4 regions of the Agrobacterium sp. A3-95 genome follow, and region 1 is predicted to be linked to each of the others. Evidence: riboswitches for the same ligand, from Rfam matches in the RefSeq annotation. Region 1 holds a riboswitch; each other region holds the start of a gene.

Region 1 (4,548 bases):
ATGGAAATGCCGGCTTTCTCAAAAAGGTCGCGGACCTTTTCCGTCGCGGGCAGCCATTCCCGGTCGGTATATTTATCGAAGTAGTCGCCCGAGGCATATTTGGAGTTTTCAAAGCCCTTGAAGCTCTGGCCCCTTTCAGTGGCAAGGCGATTGCTGGCGCGGATGGCGTGATAGGTCACCGTGTAGAAATAGATATTGGTGAAGTCGATGCCTTCTTCGGAGCCGTAGAAGATGCGCTCGCGCGCCAGATAGCCATGCAGGTTCATCTGACCAAGCCCGATGGCGTGGCTCGCATCATTGCCCTTTTCCACGGAAGGGACAGACGAGATGTGGCTCATGTCAGAAACGGCCGTCAGCGCCCGGATGGAGGTTTCGATCGTCTTGCCGAAATCAGCCGAATCCATTGCTGAAGCAATGTTGAGCGAGCCGAGATTGCAGGAAATATCCTTGCCCATATGGCTGTAAGAGAGATCGTCGTTGAACTCGCTCGCCTCGCTGACCTGTAGGATTTCCGAGCAGAGATTGCTCATGCTGATACGGCCGGCGATCGGATTGGCGCGGTTAACCGTATCCTCGAACATGATATAGGGATAACCGCTTTCGAACTGGATTTCTGCGATGACTTGGAAGAACTCGCGTGCCTTGATCTTCTTCTTGCGGATGCGGCTGTCGGCGACCATTTCCTGATATTTTTCGCTGACGGAAATCTCGGTAAACGGCACGCCATAAACCCGCTCAACATCATACGGCGAGAACAGGTACATATCCTCGTTGTTTCTCGCGAGTTCGAAGGTGATATCAGGGATCACCACGCCGAGCGAAAGGGTTTTGATGCGGATTTTTTCGTCGGCGTTTTCGCGCTTGGTATCGAGGAAACGCATGATGTCGGGGTGATGGGCATGCAGATAGACCGCGCCAGCGCCCTGGCGCGCGCCAAGCTGGTTGGCGTAGGAGAACGAATCTTCCAGCAGCTTCATGACAGGAATCACGCCAGAGGACTGGTTTTCGATCTGTTTGATCGGCGCGCCGGCTTCGCGAATATTGGTCAGGGACAGTGCTACGCCACCGCCACGCTTGGAAAGCTGCAATGCTGAATTGATGGACCGGCCGATGCTTTCCATATTGTCTTCCACACGCAGCAGAAAACACGAAACCAGCTCACCGCGGCTTTTCTTGCCAGCGTTGAGAAAGGTCGGGGTCGCCGGCTGGAAGCGGCCGGAAATGATTTCATCCATCAGATCGCGGGCAAGCTGCTCGTCGCCACGCGCCAGAGCCAGCGCCACCATGCAGACGCGGTCCTCATAACGCTCCAGGTAACGCTTTCCGTCGAAGGTCTTCAGCGTATAGGACGTATAATATTTGAAGGCGCCGAGAAATGTCGGAAAACGGAACTTTCTGGCATAGGCCTCGTCGTAGAGGTCACGGACGAAATTGAAGGAATACTGGTCCAGCACCTCCTGTTCGTAATATCCCTCGGTCACGAGATAATCGAGCTTTTCCCTGAGATTATGGAAAAACACCGTGTTCTGGTTGACGTGCTGAAGGAAATATTGCCGTGCCGCAAGGCGGTCCTTGTCGAGCTGGATCTTCCCGTTTTCATCGTAGAGGTTCAGCATCGCGTTCAGCGCGTGATAGTCCAGTCCCGCGTCCAGGTGTTTTTGCGCAGCGGTTACTTGTTGTTTGGCATCCGTGTTGCGCACCGCGCTCGAGGTCAGCGTGTCCAAAATCGTTCCAATCCATGATTGACGTTGGCGACATCTTCCTCCGTGCCAAGAAGCTCGAAGCGGTAGAGAAACGGCACCGCGCATTTACGCGACACGATATCTCCGGCGGATGCGAAAGCTGCGCCAAAATTCGTATTTCCCGCCGCGATGACGCCGCGAATGAGATTTCGGTTTGAGGGCTCGTTCAAAAACCGGATAACCGGTTTCGGTACCGCTCCTTTCATGCCGCCGCCCCCATAGGTGGGGGTGACGAGAACATAGGGCTCCGACACGTGAGGAACGTCTTCCTCGGCGCCGAGCGGCAGGCGAAGCAATCGTCGCCCCAGTTTTTGAAGGAAGCGATGAGTGTTCTCAGACCGGCTGGAATAATAGACGATCAGCCCCATCGCATCGCCTCCTCAGCTGATCGAGCCAATCATGTCCGGACGGAAACCCGCCCAATGGCGTTCGCCGGCAACGACCACGGGAACCTGCATGTAACCGAGGCCGCGAACGCGATCGAGGGCATCCGCATCTTCGGAGATATCGACGATCTCGTAGCTGACACCGATGCGGTCAAGCGCACGATAGGTGGCAGTGCACTGGACGCAGGCGGGCTTGCTGTAAACGGTGACGGTCATTGTTTCCTCTTTCGAAGCCGCTTTTACGCACGGCTCAACATTGCCCGCCTGCAATCGCAAGCGGGTGGCGATGGTTCTGTCATTCTGGCGAGGCGCGCGGGTGAGGCCGCGTAAGATCGCTGCCTACGCCGACGAGCGTAGAAACTTATAAAAATGCACTGGCATGACTTCACCCCGAAGCTTGTTCTGGAGGGGGCAGAAAAGGGCGCACGCAATTCATTTGCGTCATACACCTTCCTTCCGGACACCCCGCCCGTGGACGTTTTCGCTCAAGGCAGGTCTCCTGACTTGCGGGTCAAAACATCCATTCCCACCTTCCCGGAGCTTTTAGCGCCAGTGGCTCAAATCGGAACGATGCTCACCGCTTACAGTTGCGGGGGCAGTTTCGGCATTGCTTCACCATAATGGTGTTGCGCACCGAATTCCCGTCTTAGCTTCCGACGCTTGCGAATCGAAAGAACCTTGAACACCACATATAGTATATGAGGAATTTTTTTCGTCAATAATTAGACATGCGAAAGCCCCACCCTGTGGATCAAAAAGATTCAACACATGGTCAACAAAGGCTTAACGGTGAATGCTCGATGCCGCCTACGGACGGAAGCGGCGGGTTATTCCCAGATATCGATGCGAATATCGGCGGGGCGGGAGTTCTCAATCACCCGCTTTCCGTTGGGAAGATCATTTTCGAACAGTTTGGCGTGAATCTCGGTCGCATCGAGACCATAGCCCTGCCATCTATCCCGCAGGCGTTCCTCGAGCACCGCAACGGATGGGCCTACGAAGACGGTAAGATCGAAGCTGCCGGAAAGCTTCGTCCACGGCGCCTCGTTCAACAGCAGATAGTTGCCTTCGGCAAGGATCAAGCGTGTTTCTGGCGCGATGGCGCGAGCGGAGGCAATGGCTATTTCGCGGGAGCGGTCAAAAACCGGGACAAGAACTTCCTGCCCGCCCTGACGAACTGCGGAGACGATATCAAGAAAGCCGCGCACGTCGAAGGTCTCCGGTGCGCCTTTTCGCGGCAAGAGCCCCCGTTCTTCCAGAATACCGTTATCCATATGGAAGCCGTCCATGGGCAGGACAGCCGCGGCCTCGCCGCGCGCCACGAGGGCACCGCACAGGGCATCCGCCAGCGTGGATTTGCCGGCCCCAGGGGGACCGGCAATGGCAATGATAAAACGAGATTTATCCTCTGCCCGCCGAAGAACGTCTTCGACGATCGTTTCAAGCTTCAACGTCATGCGGCCAGCGTTTCCTTTGGCGCTTCCTTGGCGCCCGTCATGAAGGCGACGGCGTCGGACATGGTATAGTCCTTCGGATTGATGACGCATAAACGCTTGCCCAGCCGATGAATATGAATCCGGTCAGCAACCTCGAAAACATGCGGCATGTTGTGCGAGATGAGAACGATCGGTAGCCCTCGCGCGCGCACATCCAGAATAAGCTCAAGAACGCGGCGGCTTTCCTTGACGCCGAGCGCCGCCGTCGGTTCGTCAAGGATGACGACCTTGGAGCCGAAGGCGGCTGCACGCGCCACCGCAACACCCTGGCGCTGGCCGCCGGAGAGGGTTTCCACCGCCTGATTGATGTTCTGGATCGTCATCAGGCCGAGTTCAGAGAGTTTCTCACGGGCAAACTTTTCCATCGCCGGACGGTCCAGTGCCCTGAACAGGCTTCCCTGAATACCGGGTTTGCGGATTTCACGGCCGAGAAACATATTGTCGGCTATGGACAATGCGGGAGACAGCGCAAGGTTCTGATAAACGGTTTCGATACCAGCCTTGCGCGCCTCGATCGGCGAGCGGAACTGTACCGGCTTGCCTTCAAGCTTGATCTCCCCTTCATCGGGTGTCACCGCACCGGAAATCGCCTTGATGAGAGAGGATTTTCCAGCACCGTTATCACCGATGACGGCGAGGATTTCGCCCGGATAAAGGTCAAAATCGGCATTGTCGAGCGCAGTCACACGACCGTAGCGTTTAACGAGATTGCGTGCTGTGAGGATAGGTTCTTTTGCCATCAGCCTGCTACCTTTCTGATCCACTGGTCGATTGCGACAGCCAAGATGATAAGGACGCCGATCAACAGATAGGTCCATTGTGGGTCTGTTCCGATAAGTCGCAAGCCAAGAGAGAAGACACCGACGATGAGCGCGCCGAAGATCATGCCCATGATAGAGCCGCGTCCGCCAAACAGCGATATGC
Region 2 (4,548 bases), on a different contig from region 1:
ACAGCATGATCGGTCATCGCTCGCCACGCCATGAGGCCTTTGGTTGGGCGTCGGCCCGGCTGGACGACCTGGTCAATTTGCCGGCATCGAGACTGAGCGGCGGTCTTCTCGTGGTCGCCGCGTTTTTCGTGAAGGGTGCATCACCGAAAGGGGCAATTGCCGCGATACGCCGCGATGCGCGGCATCACCGCTCTCCCAATGCCGGCTGGCCGGAGGCGGCATTGGCCGGGGCACTGAGCTTTGCGCTGGCCGGGCCGCGCTCCTATGGCGGGCAGATGATCGAGGCTCGTTTCATGGGCGAAGGCGGAAGAGCGACACTGGTTGCTGGCGATATTCGCACGGCGCTCAGGCTGGCGAGGATCGCAGACTTCCTGCTGATCGCGCTGTTCGGATTGCTGGCAATCCTTATCGCGCTATAGAAAGCAGTCTGTCGAGATCGAGGTGGTTCTCCATATGGGCCGCCAGGCGATCAAGAACGGCATGCACCTGCGCATCATAGTTCAGTTGCGTGCTCTGCCCACCAAGGCGCTCAAGCCACGCCCCGCGTTGGCGGTCATCCGCAAACAGGCCGTGGATATAGGTGCCTAAGATGCGGCCATCGGGCGAAATTGCGCCATCGGCATGCCCGTCAATGGTCGAAAATGGCAGGTTGCCCGCAGCACCCGTCGTTTCGCCAACATGCATTTCATAGCCGGATAAGGGAATTCCGTCGAAACTTTGTCCCTGGACGGAAACGAGCCTCTTGTCACCGGTCAAAACCGTCGTCACATCCAACAGGCCCAACCCATCGACCGTCATTGGTGGTCCTTCGATGCCGTCAGGGTCGGCAACGGTTTTTCCAAGCATCTGGTATCCGCCGCAGAGACCGAGAACATAACCGCCGCGGCGCACATGTGCCTTGATGTCGATGTCGAGGCCTGCATTTTTCAGCACGGCGAGATCAGCTATGGTGGATTTCGAACCGCAGAGCAGAACCAGCCGGCAATCGGCGGGAATGGTCTCGCCCTGCCGCACTCGGATCAGCTCCACATCCGGCTCCATGTCGAGCGGATCCAGATCGTCGAAATTGGAGATATGCGGCAGGATTGGCACGGCAATGCGGATTTTCGCGCCGGGCTTTTGTTGCGCCGGGCCGGTAAGCCCAAGGGCGTCCTCCGCTGGCAATTTCGCAGCATCGGAAAAATGCGGCAACAGCCCGATGGACGCCCAGCCGGTCTTTTCCGCGATCATCCGCATGCCGTCTGAAAACAGCGTAGGGTCACCGCGAAAGCGGTTCACGATGAAGCCCTCTATCATCGCGGCATCATCGCGTTCGAGAACGGTTTTTGTGCCCACGAGGCTGGCGATGACCCCGCCCCGGTCGATATCGCCGATCAGGATCACGGGAGCATCTGCGGCGCGGGCAAAACCCATATTGGCGATGTCGTTAGCGCGGAGGTTGATTTCGGAAGCACTTCCCGCCCCTTCCACCAGCACCAGATCGGCCTGTTGTTTCAGGTGCTCGAAGCTCTCCAGCACATGCGGCATCAGCCCGGCTTTCATGTGCTGATAATCGGCTGCCTTGGCATTGCCGACAATTTTGCCCTGTACGACGACCTGTGCGCCGGTTTCGCTCTGCGGCTTTAAAAGCACCGGGTTCATGTGAACCGACAGCGGAACGCCTGCTGCCCGCGCCTGCAGCGCCTGCGCGCGACCGATCTCGCCGCCATCGGCAGTGACCGCCGCATTGTTCGACATGTTCTGCGGCTTGAACGGCATGACGGACAGGCCACGCCTGACGAAGGCGCGGGCAAGGCCAGCCACCATCAGCGATTTGCCGACATCCGAGCCGGTTCCCTGAAACATCAGCACACGTGCAGTCATGTCAGTATTCTATCCCGGCCTGCGCCTTTACGCCCGCCTTGAAGTGATGTTTGACGAGGGTCATTTCCGTCACCATGTCGGCAGCGTCGATCAACGGTTGTTTGGCGTTGCGGCCGGTAACGATGACATGCAGATCGGATCTACGGTTGGAAAGCGTTTCGACGACCTCTTCCAGCGGCAGGTAATCATAGCGGAGCGCAATGTTCAGTTCGTCGAGAACCAGCAATCCGATCGTCTCGTCAGCCATCAGTGCTTTCGCTTCCTCCCAGGCCTTTGTAGCCGCCGCGACATCGCGCTTGAGGTCCTGCGTGTCCCAGGTAAACCCCTCGCCCATGGTGCGCCATTCCACCCTGTCGCCGAACAAAGTCAGGGCCTGCTGTTCACCCGTCGACCATGCGCCCTTGATGAATTGGACGACGCCGACCCGCCGCCCGGTGCCGAGCATGCGCAAAGCGAGGCCGAAAGCGGCCGTGGATTTGCCTTTACCAGGGCCGGTATTGATCATCAGCAGACCTTTTTCGATGGTCTTTTCCGCGACTTCGGCATCCTGAACCGTCTTGCGGTTGACCATTTTCTGCCGGTGGCGTTCGGCTTCGCTGTCGCTGATATCGCGTGTCATCGCGTTTTCCTTCTCGTCCAGCGGCGCGGGACCGTATGCCCCCACCATTCGGAGCGGCGACTATACTCAATTTGCCGCACCCGGCAATCGACAAGCCGGCAGCATTGACCGTCACGCCCGTTCAGCCTAAGGGTAAGGCACTGACGGTCTTTTCCCGGCAACGGGAAAAGCTAAGAGGGAACACGGTTCCACCCCATAACGGGTCATTCCGTGGCTGCCCCCGCAACTGTAAGCGGTAAGCCCGCACTATGAAGCCACTGGACCATAAAATTGGCCCGGGAAGGTGGTGCAGGGTGTTTTAAAGCCGCAAGCCAGGAGACCTGCCGTTTCAGGAAAAAACGTCTCCCGGGCGGGGTGCTCCGGTCAGCCGGTCGAATTGATTTGCAGCCGCGCTTTTCAGTGCGCTGTTTTCGACATCCGCACCCCGATGAGTTTAAAGGCGCGGAAAGCGGAACGGTTTGGATATTACCACAACATCTTCTTGTGCGGACGGGACAATGGAAGCCAACACAGCTTCCGGCGTGGTCGTTTTTGTCTGCCGAAGCTGTCGCGACGACACCGATCCCAATGCGGAGCCGCGCCCCGGCACCATCCTTGCGGAAGCTGCCATCGCAAAAGCGCGTGAATCCGGCATCGATGTTCGCTCCGTCAATTGCCTTGCCAATTGCAAACGCGGCCTCAGTGCCGTGCTGCGCGGTGCCGATGGCTGGTCCTATGTATTCGGCGGGCTGACGCCCAACGATGCGGAAGACCTGCTCACGGGCGCGCAAATGCTGGCCGCCTCCGCAGATGGCCTGATGCCTTGGCGCGGCCGCCCCGACACATTGAAGCGCTGCATGGTGGCGCGCATTCCCCCATTCGATTTTACCGAGGAGAGATCATGAGCACCCTTCTGGACCGCGTTCCCTGCACCATCGTCACTGGCTTTCTGGGGGCTGGAAAAACCACGCTGCTGCGCGGTCTCCTAGAAAAGCTTGATGGCAAGCGGCTTGCCATCATCGTCAACGAATTCGGTGATATCGGCATCGATGGGGATATCCTCAAGGGATGCGGCATTGAGAGCTGCCCGGAGGAAAACATCGTCGAGCTGGCCAATGGCTGCATCTGCTGCACGGTGGCGGATGATTTCCAGCCGGCCATCGAGCAGATTCTGAGCCGCCAGCCGAAGGTGGAGCATATCCTCATCGAGACCTCCGGCCTTGCCCTGCCCAAGCCGCTGGTGCAGGCATTTCAATGGCCGGCCATCAAGAGCCGCGTGACGGTTGACGCTGTGGTTGCCGTGGTGGATGGCGCTGCCCTTGCCGAGGGTCAGGTGGCGCATGACATGGAAGCCCTTGCCGCCCAGCGCGCAAATGACGAAGCCCTCGATCACGACGATCCGGTCGAAGAGGTTTTCGAGGACCAGATCGCCTGTGCCGATCTTATCGTGCTGACCAAGGCGGATCTGCTCGATAGCGCCGGTCTGGAAAAGGCGAAAGCTCATATTCTCGAGCATTTGCCGCGGGCCGCAAAGATCGTCGTCGCCTCGAATGGCGTCATCGATCCGGCCGTGCTGATCGGCCTCGGTCTTGCGGTTGAAGAGGATATCGAAAACCGCCGCACCCATCACGATGGTGAACTCGACCACGAACATGACGATTTCGACAGCTTCGTCATCGACCTGCCGGCCGTGATCGATCCGGAAGCGCTGGCGGCTCGTATTGCCAAGACGGCGGCTGCGGAAAATGTTCTGCGCATCAAAGGTTTCGTCGAAGTATCCACCAAGCCGATGCGCCTGCAGGTGCAGGCAGTCGGTAGCCGCGTCAACCATTATTACGACCGTCCCTGGGCGGTCGGTGAAGAGCGCCGCAGCCGCCTCGTCGTCATAGGCGAAAAGGGCCTCAACCGCGAAAAGATCGAACAGATGCTGGCCGCCTGATAGAAATGCACATTCTCGCCACCACATCTTCGTCTCTGGACGACCTGATCGAGCCGGTTGATCTCAACCAGCCGCGATCGGACGTGGTGATGCTGTCTTTTTCGGCAAGCGATCTTGCCGGGCTGGAACAGGCATGGCGGCAGGCAGA
Region 3 (4,548 bases), on a different contig from region 1:
CATTGGCGGATTTGGTGACGATGAACGACGTCATGGCGTTGAACAGTTGCGAACCGGCGACCCCCGCCAGGATGATGGCGCTGTTGCCGTGCCCTGCCCGCACCGCCAGAAGGCTGACAAGCGAAAAAGCCACAAAAGCTCCGATCAGGGCGCCGGCCGGCATCGTCAGGAACCCCGCCCCTAAGCCCAGAAGCGCCACGGCCACGGCCCCGGTTGAGGCGCCTGCGGAAATGCCGAGGATATAGGGATCGGCGAGCGGGTTGCGCAGAAGTGATTGAAGCACCGCACCGGCCAGCGCCAGCGAGGCGCCACAGCACGCGGCAACAACGGCGCGGCTGAGGCGGTAACTCCAGACGATGCCCTCATCTAGCGGCTCCAGCGGATAACCCGCATGGAAGACACGATTGGCAATGGTCTTTGCCACCACGTCGAACGGAATGGCAGTCTCGCCGATGGCCGCACCGGCCATCAGCGCGACGAGCAGCAGGGCGAGTGCGGCAAAAGCCAGACCCGCCCTGCCAAGATTGACGGAAAGACCGTTCACTTGGCGAGACCGGCTGTGGAAATCGCCTCGGCCAGCGTTTCAATGCCTTCGATCGTGCGGATGGTCGGGTTCATCGCCTGCGCGTCCATTTCGAAGACATGGGCCGCCTTGACGGCGGGCATGATGCTGGCAACCGGATCGGTAGCAAGGAACTTGAGCTTGACGGCGACGTCATCGGCGGGGAAACGCCGGCGGTCCATCTTGCCGGCAACGATCACGGACGGATTTGCCTTGGCGATGGTTTCCCAGCCAACAGTCGGCCATTCCTCATCGCTTTCGATAACGTTCTTCAGCCCGAGCGCGGACATGATGTAACCCGGCGCACCATTGCGGCCCGCCACGTAAGGATCGATATCCAGCTCGGCGCTGGAGAACCAGAAGACTGCTGAAATCTTGCCATTCGCCGAAGCGATCTTGGCGCGGGCGGCTTCCTCACGCTTTTTCAGGTCGGCAACGACTTCCTCGCCGCGATCCTGCACGTTGAAAATTTTCGCAAGGTCGCGGACCTCCTGGTAGATCAGGTCCATGGTGAAAACGGACTTGCGCACGCCGTCGCCGCCGCCGGAATTGTCCTTGCCCATGCAATCGGCAGGGGAGGTATAAACGGGAATACCGAGTTCGGCGAATTGCTCCGGTGTTCCGACAACGCCTTCGGGACCGATCTGCCACTGGAACTGCGTCGTCACGAGGTCCGGCCTCTTGCCAACCACCGCCTCGAAGCTCGGATCATTGTCGGCAAGCCGCTCCACCTTGGCATTGGCGTCTTCGTAACCCTTCAGAACCGGGCCGATCCACAGCGCCGTGCCTACCACCTGGTCGGCCACGCCGAGCAGATAGAGAACCTCGGTCGTGCTCTGGCCGACCGATACTGTGCGGGCGGGCGCCTGCTTGAAGGTGATTTCGTGGCCGCAGCTATTGATCGTCAGCGGATAGGTGGTTTCGGCAGCCTGAGCGGCACCGGCGGGCAAGGCCGCTAGTGCGACAGCCAGAAGACCGGCGGAAACCGGCAGGCGTTTGAAATGAAACATATGTTCTCCAGTCTAAATAAAGTGGCGTGATCCGCAGGCCGCGCGTCAAAACGCGTAGTGACAGAGCGACAACAAGTGTGGAGATGGAGAACGGGACTCTAAATACGTTTCCGCGGACGGAAAGGTCATAATCAGCTCCTCTTCCGGGCATCCCCGCCCGTAACGATGGTCAATATTATGACGGCAGGTCTCCTGGCTCGCGAATATGCGCCGTTCATCTGCCTTCCCGCACCTTGAAGGGTGCAGTGGCATGACGCTTTTCAGGCGTCACGAGGATGAGCGGCAATCCGCTTACAGTTGCGGGGGCAGCCACGGCATTGGGCGATAGAAATCACCCGCACCATGTTCCCTATTAATCCCTTTGCCCTTCGGCTTCAGGAACCGTCGCTTTCTGACATAAGGGGCAAGCGCCGGGGCGTCAATTGCGATAGTGCTGCTGCTCAGCACAAAGACGGACCCGCCAACGCGAAAATTTTTGTAGCGCCGGAAGGCGCCGGTTGCGGCGCGTCTTTGGACATGGTGGTAAGGGTTTCAATCACCACCAGCCCGGATTGCGCAATAAAATCAATAAAGAGACTATTGTCGCTGATGGTGTCGAGACGCACCAGCTCATCGTCCAGATCGGTAAAATGCCGCCTTACAAGCGCAATCGCATCCATGTCCGCACCCGCAACGACCGGACCGATAATGTGGCCCCGCCCTGCCGCACGGCGCAGCGCAAAAGCGGTAAGACGGTCCGCCTCAAACACACCGTAACCCGCATTCTGCGTCAAAAGTCGCTGCAAAACGTTCCGGCGCGAAACGCCAAAAGCCGCCCGGTCTAGTTCCACCACATCAGTCAGATGACCTGCGGATAACGGCTCTATTCGTTGTTTTCTGCCGGGCGGCGGTATCTCGAAAAGGCAATTCGCCCTTCCCCGGAACAGATATACTTTTTCCGTATCACCGGCAAAACCCAACCTTGAAAACAACCGCCGCGACGCTCCCGTCGCGTTCAACCGCAGGGAGACAGTGGGGAATTTTGCGACAAGTTTCTGCACAAGCCATGGTGCTACGCCATGCCCCTGCAAACGGGGCGAAACAATGACCATGCCAAGCGTCGCAAACCCCTGATCATAGGGAAAGAGCATCGCGGTTGCGACAACACGGTCGATCTCATCGAGCGCGGCGAGACCCACGCCGCATTGCCGCAGAAAACACCATTCATTCGCGTGATATCGCCATCCGACGGCCATGGAGAGTGCATGCAGATGATCGGCATCCACGTCCGCGATATCCACGGTCCGCAGCTCGAAACTATCGACTTTGAGCAGGTCCATAACCAACGGCCCTCATCCCCTACGGCTCACAACCTTCATTCGGTCCCGGCCTAGCCCACGACATCCGACGGTAGCCGGTTACGCCAGCACGAATTTTCTGAAAGCACTGGAAGGTCACAACAATCTACCGAAATCATTCGCATTTCAGCAGATAAACGTCGCAGTCCATTCTAAGCTTTCGGGATGACAATCCGGTCAGCGGAGACGACCATTGAACGCAATCGAAATCCTTGAGCGTCTCGTCGGTTTCCCGTCGGTCGTTGGAACCGCCAATGGCGATATTGCCGGCTGGATCGCCGATTATCTTGAAAGCCACGGCGCGAAAGTATCGCTGCTTGCGGGACCGGAGGGCGACCGCGCCAATCTCTTCGCCACCTTCGGCCCGGCCGATCGCGCCGGCTATGTTTTGTCCGGCCATATGGATGTCGTACCCGCCAGCGAGCCGGAATGGTCTTCCGATCCCTTTACACTGCGGGCGGAAAATGATCGTCTCTACGGGCGCGGAACCACCGACATGAAGGGTTTTCTGGCCACGGTTCTCGCCGCAGCGCCTGCATTTTCGCACATGGCGCTGAAACGTCCCGTGCATATCGCCTTTTCCTATGACGAGGAGGCGGGTTGCCGTGGCGTTCCGCATCTTCTCGCCAGATTGCCTGAACTGTGCGCCGCACCGGCGGGCGCAATTATCGGCGAACCGAGCAATATGCGGGCGGTTCGTGCACACAAGGGCAAAGCAGCAGCTCGCATTACCATCCGTGGCCGTTCCGGCCATTCGTCCCGCCCTGATCAGGGGGTGAATGCCATTCACCTGATGACCGGCATCATGGCAAAGGCCGTGGAGACGGCATATGAGCTGACGAAAGGCCCCTTTGAAGCGACTTTCGAGCCACCCTATTCCTCGCTGCAGATCGGCACGATGAAGGGCGGCCAGGCGATCAACATCATCCCCGATTTCTCGGCCATCGAGCTGGAAGCACGGGCGATTTCCGGCATATCGCCGCTTGAACTGCTCGGGCCGGTTCGCGCAAGCGTCGAGGCTCTTGCAGCAAAGGGTGTCGATATCGAATGGACGCCTATGAGCGATTATCCGGCGCTTTCGCTTGCAGCCAATGCTCCGCTTGTTCTGCTTCTGGAGGAATTGACCGGCACCCCCTGTCTCGCCGCCGTCAGCTACGGCACGGAGGCGGGGCTGTTCCAGGCGGCAGGCATCGACGCCATCATCTGCGGACCAGGAGATATCGGCCGCGCCCACAAGCCGGACGAGTTCATAACGACGGGCGAACTTTCGGCCTGCCAGTCGATGCTGGAAACACTCGCAAGCCGCTGTGCGGCTTGAACCTTCGGGAAGCATAGATTTCAGATGACGTTTCTCTTCAATTCCGACGCCAAGCGCGGCGAGATTTTCCGGCAGGCTCTAGCTGCAGAACTGCCTGATCTGCCGTTTTCGATGGATGCATCAACCGTCAATCCCGATGCAGTCCGTTACCTCATCACCTGGACGGTACCACAGGACATTGCCCGGTATCGCAATCTCGAAGTCCTGTTTTCGATTGGCGCGGGTGTCGACCAGTTTCACATCGAGGCGATCCCTGAGACGGTAAAGGTCGTACGCATGGTGGATGAGGGCATCATCCGCATGATGCAGGAATATATCTGC
Region 4 (4,548 bases), 760 kb from region 1:
CGCGATTTCCAGCGCCGAGAGCGTTGCCGTTTCCGCCGCACCTGCCGCCGCCAGCGTTTCCGCCGGCCTTGCCGCAGCACTTTGGAACCTGGACAGCGGCGCACAGGCCAGAACCGAACCGGCGGTAGATATCGCCGCATCAGCGCAGCCTGACGCCGCCTCCAGCATCGAGACAGAAGTTCTCAAAGCCCTGGCGCAGGCACTCGGCGTGGAGGCCGCCGCCTGACACCCATTGAACGGCACGCTGAAAAGCTATATCTCTAGACACTAGAGCATCCGGTTCGTTCTTGTCCCGGCTGCTCTTGAGGATATGGAGAAGGCAATGCTGTCCATCGGTGAATTGTCCAAACGTACCGGCGTGAAGGTTCCGACGATCCGCTATTATGAGCAGATGGGCCTCATCCGCGAGGCAGATCGCTCGGAAGGCAACCAGCGCCGTTACGAAAAATCCGATCTCGAAAGGCTGGCTTTCATCCGCCATGCCCGCGATATTGGGCTCAATATCGACGCCATCAGAGAATTGATCGCGCTCAGCCAGCACCGGCAAATGCCGTGCGAGGGTGCGGACCGCATTGCCGCCGAACACCTCGCCCATGTGCGCGAAAAAATCACCAGCCTCAAAAAGCTCGAGCATGAGCTGGAACGTATCGTCTCCCATTGCCATGGTCATTCGATCGAGGATTGTTATGTCATCCGCGCGCTTTCCGACCATGGCATGTGCGAAGGGGAGCATTGATGCTGAAGAGCAGGCTTGACAGATTTCAGATTCGAGCGCATTGCATGGACATGATCAACGAACGCGCACCCATCTCCTGCTCGTACTTTTGGGCCTACCTGTAAAGGGCGGCTCGACAGATCATTTTGTCAACAAGCCGCCGTCAGGCGGCTTTGTTGTTTTTCAAGCGTCCTGACGGCACCGATAAAACCGAAGGACCAGAAAAATGACCGAAGATAGTTCCCTTACACTGGAAAGACCGCCCGTCGTCATCATTCGTGGCGCGCGCAAGACCGATTTGCCTGAGCTCAATGAGATGATCACCCTGCTTGCCACCTTTCATGGCGATGCGGCGGCGATTACGCCGGCAAAACTGGAACGCGACCTGTTCGGCCCGCTTCCCTGGGTGCATGGGCTGGTGGCGGAAGCCGACGGCGCATTGATCGGTTACGCCCTGATGCTGCCGCTCTACAGGGCGCAGGAAGGCCGCCGCGGGCTTGAGCTACACCATCTTTTCGTGCGTGACGGTCACCGCGGACATGGCACCGGCCAGCACCTGGTTTCCCGCGCCCGCGATATCGCCAAGCGCCTCGGTTGCGACTATCTTTCCGTCAGCGCCACGACCGGCAATGTCGCCGCGCATCGTTTCTACGAAAGCATGGATTTCGCGCCGCGCCCGGTCACCGGCATGCGCTACATGCAGTCTATCGCCTGATTGCAACCTTTGGAGACGGTCATGACACGGATTGCCATTGCGCTTGCGCAGGATTTTGCGGACTGGGAACCGGCGCTGCTTGCCGCCGCCGCGCGCGGCTATCTCGGCGTCGAGATCGTTTACGCAACCCCGGATGGCCGGCCCGTGGTTTCAATGGGCGGGCTCAACGTTACGCCCGACACATCCTATGATGCGCTTGATCCTGCTAACATCGATGCGCTCGTCATTCCCGGCGGTCTCAGCTGGGAAAAGGGAACGGCTGCCGATCTTGGCGGGCTGGTACAGCGGTTTCGCGAGAAGGGCCGTTTGGTTGCCGGCATCTGCGCGGCTGCCAGCGCGCTTGCAGGCACGGGCGCCCTTGATGACGTCGCCCATACCGGCAATTCGCTCGCCTCTCACAAGGCCTATCCGTCCTATCGCGGCGAAGCGCTCTATCGCGACCAGCCGAAGGCGGTCAGCGATGGCGGCATCGTAACCGCAGCCGGCAGGCACCCGTCAGTTTCGCAGTGGAAATTCTGAAACACCTCGGCCTCTTTGGTCCGGAAGCCGAGGCGGAACTTCAGGTTTTCGCGGCGGAGCACCGGTGAGGCTCACCTTGGTGTCGGGAGTTTTGCGGATCCTCTCATCGTCATTCCTGTGCTTGTCACTGGAATGAGGGTGGTGGAGAAGTTAAGCCGCGAGACCATCACAAATCACCCCTGATCAAGCACCCGGCAGACACGGGGCACGACATCCCCGCCCTCCCCCGCAATCGCACGGCGGATATCGCGGCTGTTGAGATGCAGACTGCGACCGGCCGGTAAAGCCGAGCGTTTTATCTTGGCAAGGGCTGCGGCCGTAAAGGCAGCCTCATTCTCATGAAAATAGGCGAGCGCCGCTTCCCGTTCCGGGCTGACGACGAGGACTGCCTTGAAGGCAAGGCGGTGCACGGCGCAGAAAGCGCCGTGACCGGGAACGGCAAAACGCAGCGCGTCGAGTTCCTCACTCCATTCGGCTGCGTCCTTCATGGATTTAAGCCTGCTGGAAGCGCTTCAGGAAAAACGCGCTCAATGTTCCGAGCAAGGCCCAGAAGACAAAGCTGGTCACGGTGGCGGCGACGATGAACTGTCGTTCCAGCGGCAGCGGTGCCAGCGCATGTTCACCTTCCGGCGGCAGGGGCGCGCCCACCACATGTGGAGCAACGATCAACACCAGTGCGAGCACGATTGCCCAGGGTTCGCGGCGGAATGCGATCAGCGCGATGCCGCCTGCGGTCGCCGCAACCGTCGAAAGCCACCAGATTTGACGCGCCTCAAGCGCGGCCGCCGGGCTGCCCGGCAGTTCCGGCGGCAGGCCGATCATCGGCGCAAGCATGACGGCGGCAAAACCGGCCACACCCCACAAAAGGCCTTCGCGCCAGCCGGCATTGGTGCCGCGCAGCGAGATGAGGCCGGTGAGCACCAGCGCATAACCGATGGCGGTCAGCACGTTGGCGGCGACCGTATAGGCGGTGCGCTCGAAGCCGTCGGCCGGAGACCAGGCTTCCTCATTATGCTCGTGCGCGGGAACGGCAGCGCCGGTCGTGGCCGGAGCATCGTGGCTGTGGGGCGCTTCGCCACCGGCATTTTCATAGGTTTCCGCCTTCAGGATCAGCGGCGTGGTGCCGAAAGCCTGCATGGCCGAAACGGCGAAGCCGCCAACGATGCCGACGAGGACGGCGGTAAAAACGATATTGCGAAAGAACGACATGCTTCCCCCCTCAATGGCAAGGGAAAGCATTGGCATGACGCGTGTCATGCGCGGCGTTGTGAACGGCTTCCACATGCGAAAAGCCGACAAAACCGACGACGAACAGGCCAAGCACGATCGCCGTCAGCGATTGCGCGAAGCTGCCCGTTTTTGCTGAAACGGCGGCATTTGCCGTATTCTGGTTGATGGACATGGTGACCCCTCTTACGGCGCGACCCCGCGCCTTTAGACGCGGCGGAACGGCAAACGCCGTGCAGCCGCATGCGATACACTTCACCACGGGGATACGAGACTGACACAGGGCGGCACGTTCAAGCGCCACCACCCTGAAATTCCGCTCTTCCGGACACCCCGCCGGCATGGACATTTCCGTGATGGCAGGTCTCCTGGCTTACGGGTCAAAACCTGAAACACCTTCCCGGCATTGCCCTCGCCCATATCCGGCGAGATGCTTACCAGTGGCATTTCGTTTCAGGCTCTCCGCTCACAGTTGCGGGGGCAGCCACGAATGAGGATGTCTCCCTATCGTGTTCCCTTTTCACCTTCCGGAACGCCCGGAAGGAACCATCACAGGATCGTTATCCGATGGGTGCGGGTGCGAGTCAATGGCAGGCCGGCGTGAGAATTGCGCGCCGTGGCTGGATGCCGGATCAAGTCCGGCATGACGGCAAAGGGCTACCGTGCCGGGATGGCCTTCAGATAGGCGGCGATCGCATTGCGGTCTTCGGCCGTCAGATGCGCCATGTTCTGCTGCACCTTGACCATGGAGCCGCCGACGCTGTCGAATTCCGGGGTGAAGCCGGTTTCCAGATAGTTGGCAATATCGGCCGCCTCCCAGCTTCCGACGCTCTGCGAGCCGGGGGTAATATCGGGAATGCGGCCCTCGCCTTCGGGATTGGGACCACCGGCCAGCCATTTGCCATCGAGAAAACCGCCAAGCGCATTGCGCGGCGTGTGACATTCGCCGCAATGGCCCGGGCCTTCCACCAGATATTGGCCGCGCAGCAATTCGGCATTGGCATCGGCAAGCTCGACGCGGGGTGGCGCGGATGTATCGAAATAGAGGAATTTCCAGCCGCCCAATGCCATGCGCATGTTGAAGGGGAACGGCAGTTCATGATCCGGCGCGTCATTCTGGCTGGCGGGCAGAACCCGCAAATAACCGAAGAGATCGTTGATGTCCTTTTGCGTCATGCGGGCATAGGAGGCGTAAGGGAAGGACGGGTAGAGATGTTCGCCGTTCTTGCCGACGCCGCGCGTCATCGCATCGCCGAATTCCGAAAGCGTCCAGCCGCCAATGCCATGCTGCGGATCGGAGGAAATATTGGGCACATGGAAGGTGCCGAAGGGGCTTTTCAACGCTTGCCCGCCCGAAAGCGTCAAAAGCGCA

Evidence for each region. A riboswitch is a leader RNA that binds a small molecule or an ion and turns the genes downstream of it on or off. The one in region 1 is predicted to bind cobalamin.
Region 2: another riboswitch for cobalamin. It lies ahead of ACQZ5Y_RS15025 (DUF1636 family protein); the one in region 1 lies ahead of nrdH (glutaredoxin-like protein NrdH).
Region 3: another riboswitch for cobalamin. It lies ahead of ACQZ5Y_RS08265 (ABC transporter substrate-binding protein); the one in region 1 lies ahead of nrdH (glutaredoxin-like protein NrdH).
Region 4: another riboswitch for cobalamin. It lies ahead of ACQZ5Y_RS01755 (CbtB domain-containing protein); the one in region 1 lies ahead of nrdH (glutaredoxin-like protein NrdH).

What each region holds. Positions count from the first base shown of each region.
Region 1 covers NZ_JBNWDR010000001.1:1,102,318-1,106,865, forward strand. The annotation lists gene nrdE (class 1b ribonucleoside-diphosphate reductase subunit alpha) at 1-1,724, opposite strand, end outside; gene nrdI (class Ib ribonucleoside-diphosphate reductase assembly flavoprotein NrdI) at 1,712-2,110, opposite strand; gene nrdH (glutaredoxin-like protein NrdH) at 2,123-2,344, opposite strand; cobalamin riboswitch at 2,601-2,824, opposite strand; gene ACQZ5Y_RS05495 (nucleoside triphosphate hydrolase) at 2,956-3,585, opposite strand; gene ACQZ5Y_RS05500 (ATP-binding cassette domain-containing protein) at 3,582-4,364, opposite strand; gene ACQZ5Y_RS05505 (ABC transporter permease) at 4,364-4,548, opposite strand, start outside.
Region 2 covers NZ_JBNWDR010000005.1:85,583-90,130, forward strand. The annotation lists gene cbiB (adenosylcobinamide-phosphate synthase CbiB) at 1-419, shown strand, start outside; gene ACQZ5Y_RS15015 (cobyric acid synthase) at 406-1,863, opposite strand; gene cobO (cob(I)yrinic acid a,c-diamide adenosyltransferase) at 1,865-2,482, opposite strand; cobalamin riboswitch at 2,610-2,824, shown strand; gene ACQZ5Y_RS15025 (DUF1636 family protein) at 2,980-3,366, shown strand; gene cobW (cobalamin biosynthesis protein CobW) at 3,363-4,400, shown strand; gene cobN (cobaltochelatase subunit CobN) at 4,406-4,548, shown strand, end outside.
Region 3 covers NZ_JBNWDR010000002.1:575,997-580,544, reverse strand. The annotation lists gene ACQZ5Y_RS08270 (iron chelate uptake ABC transporter family permease subunit) at 1-544, opposite strand, end outside; gene ACQZ5Y_RS08265 (ABC transporter substrate-binding protein) at 541-1,572, opposite strand; cobalamin riboswitch at 1,738-1,973, opposite strand; gene ACQZ5Y_RS08260 (GNAT family N-acetyltransferase) at 2,013-2,891, opposite strand; gene argE (acetylornithine deacetylase) at 3,103-4,227, shown strand; gene ACQZ5Y_RS08250 (2-hydroxyacid dehydrogenase) at 4,252-4,548, shown strand, end outside.
Region 4 covers NZ_JBNWDR010000001.1:337,977-342,524, forward strand. The annotation lists gene ACQZ5Y_RS01725 (hypothetical protein) at 1-226, shown strand, start outside; gene ACQZ5Y_RS01730 (MerR family transcriptional regulator) at 323-736, shown strand; gene ACQZ5Y_RS01735 (GNAT family N-acetyltransferase) at 942-1,430, shown strand; partial or broken gene ACQZ5Y_RS01740 (type 1 glutamine amidotransferase family protein) at 1,452-2,017, shown strand; gene ACQZ5Y_RS01745 (hypothetical protein) at 2,123-2,437, opposite strand; gene ACQZ5Y_RS01750 (CbtA family protein) at 2,442-3,158, opposite strand; gene ACQZ5Y_RS01755 (CbtB domain-containing protein) at 3,169-3,351, opposite strand; cobalamin riboswitch at 3,518-3,742, opposite strand; gene ACQZ5Y_RS01760 (c-type cytochrome) at 3,834-4,548, opposite strand, start outside.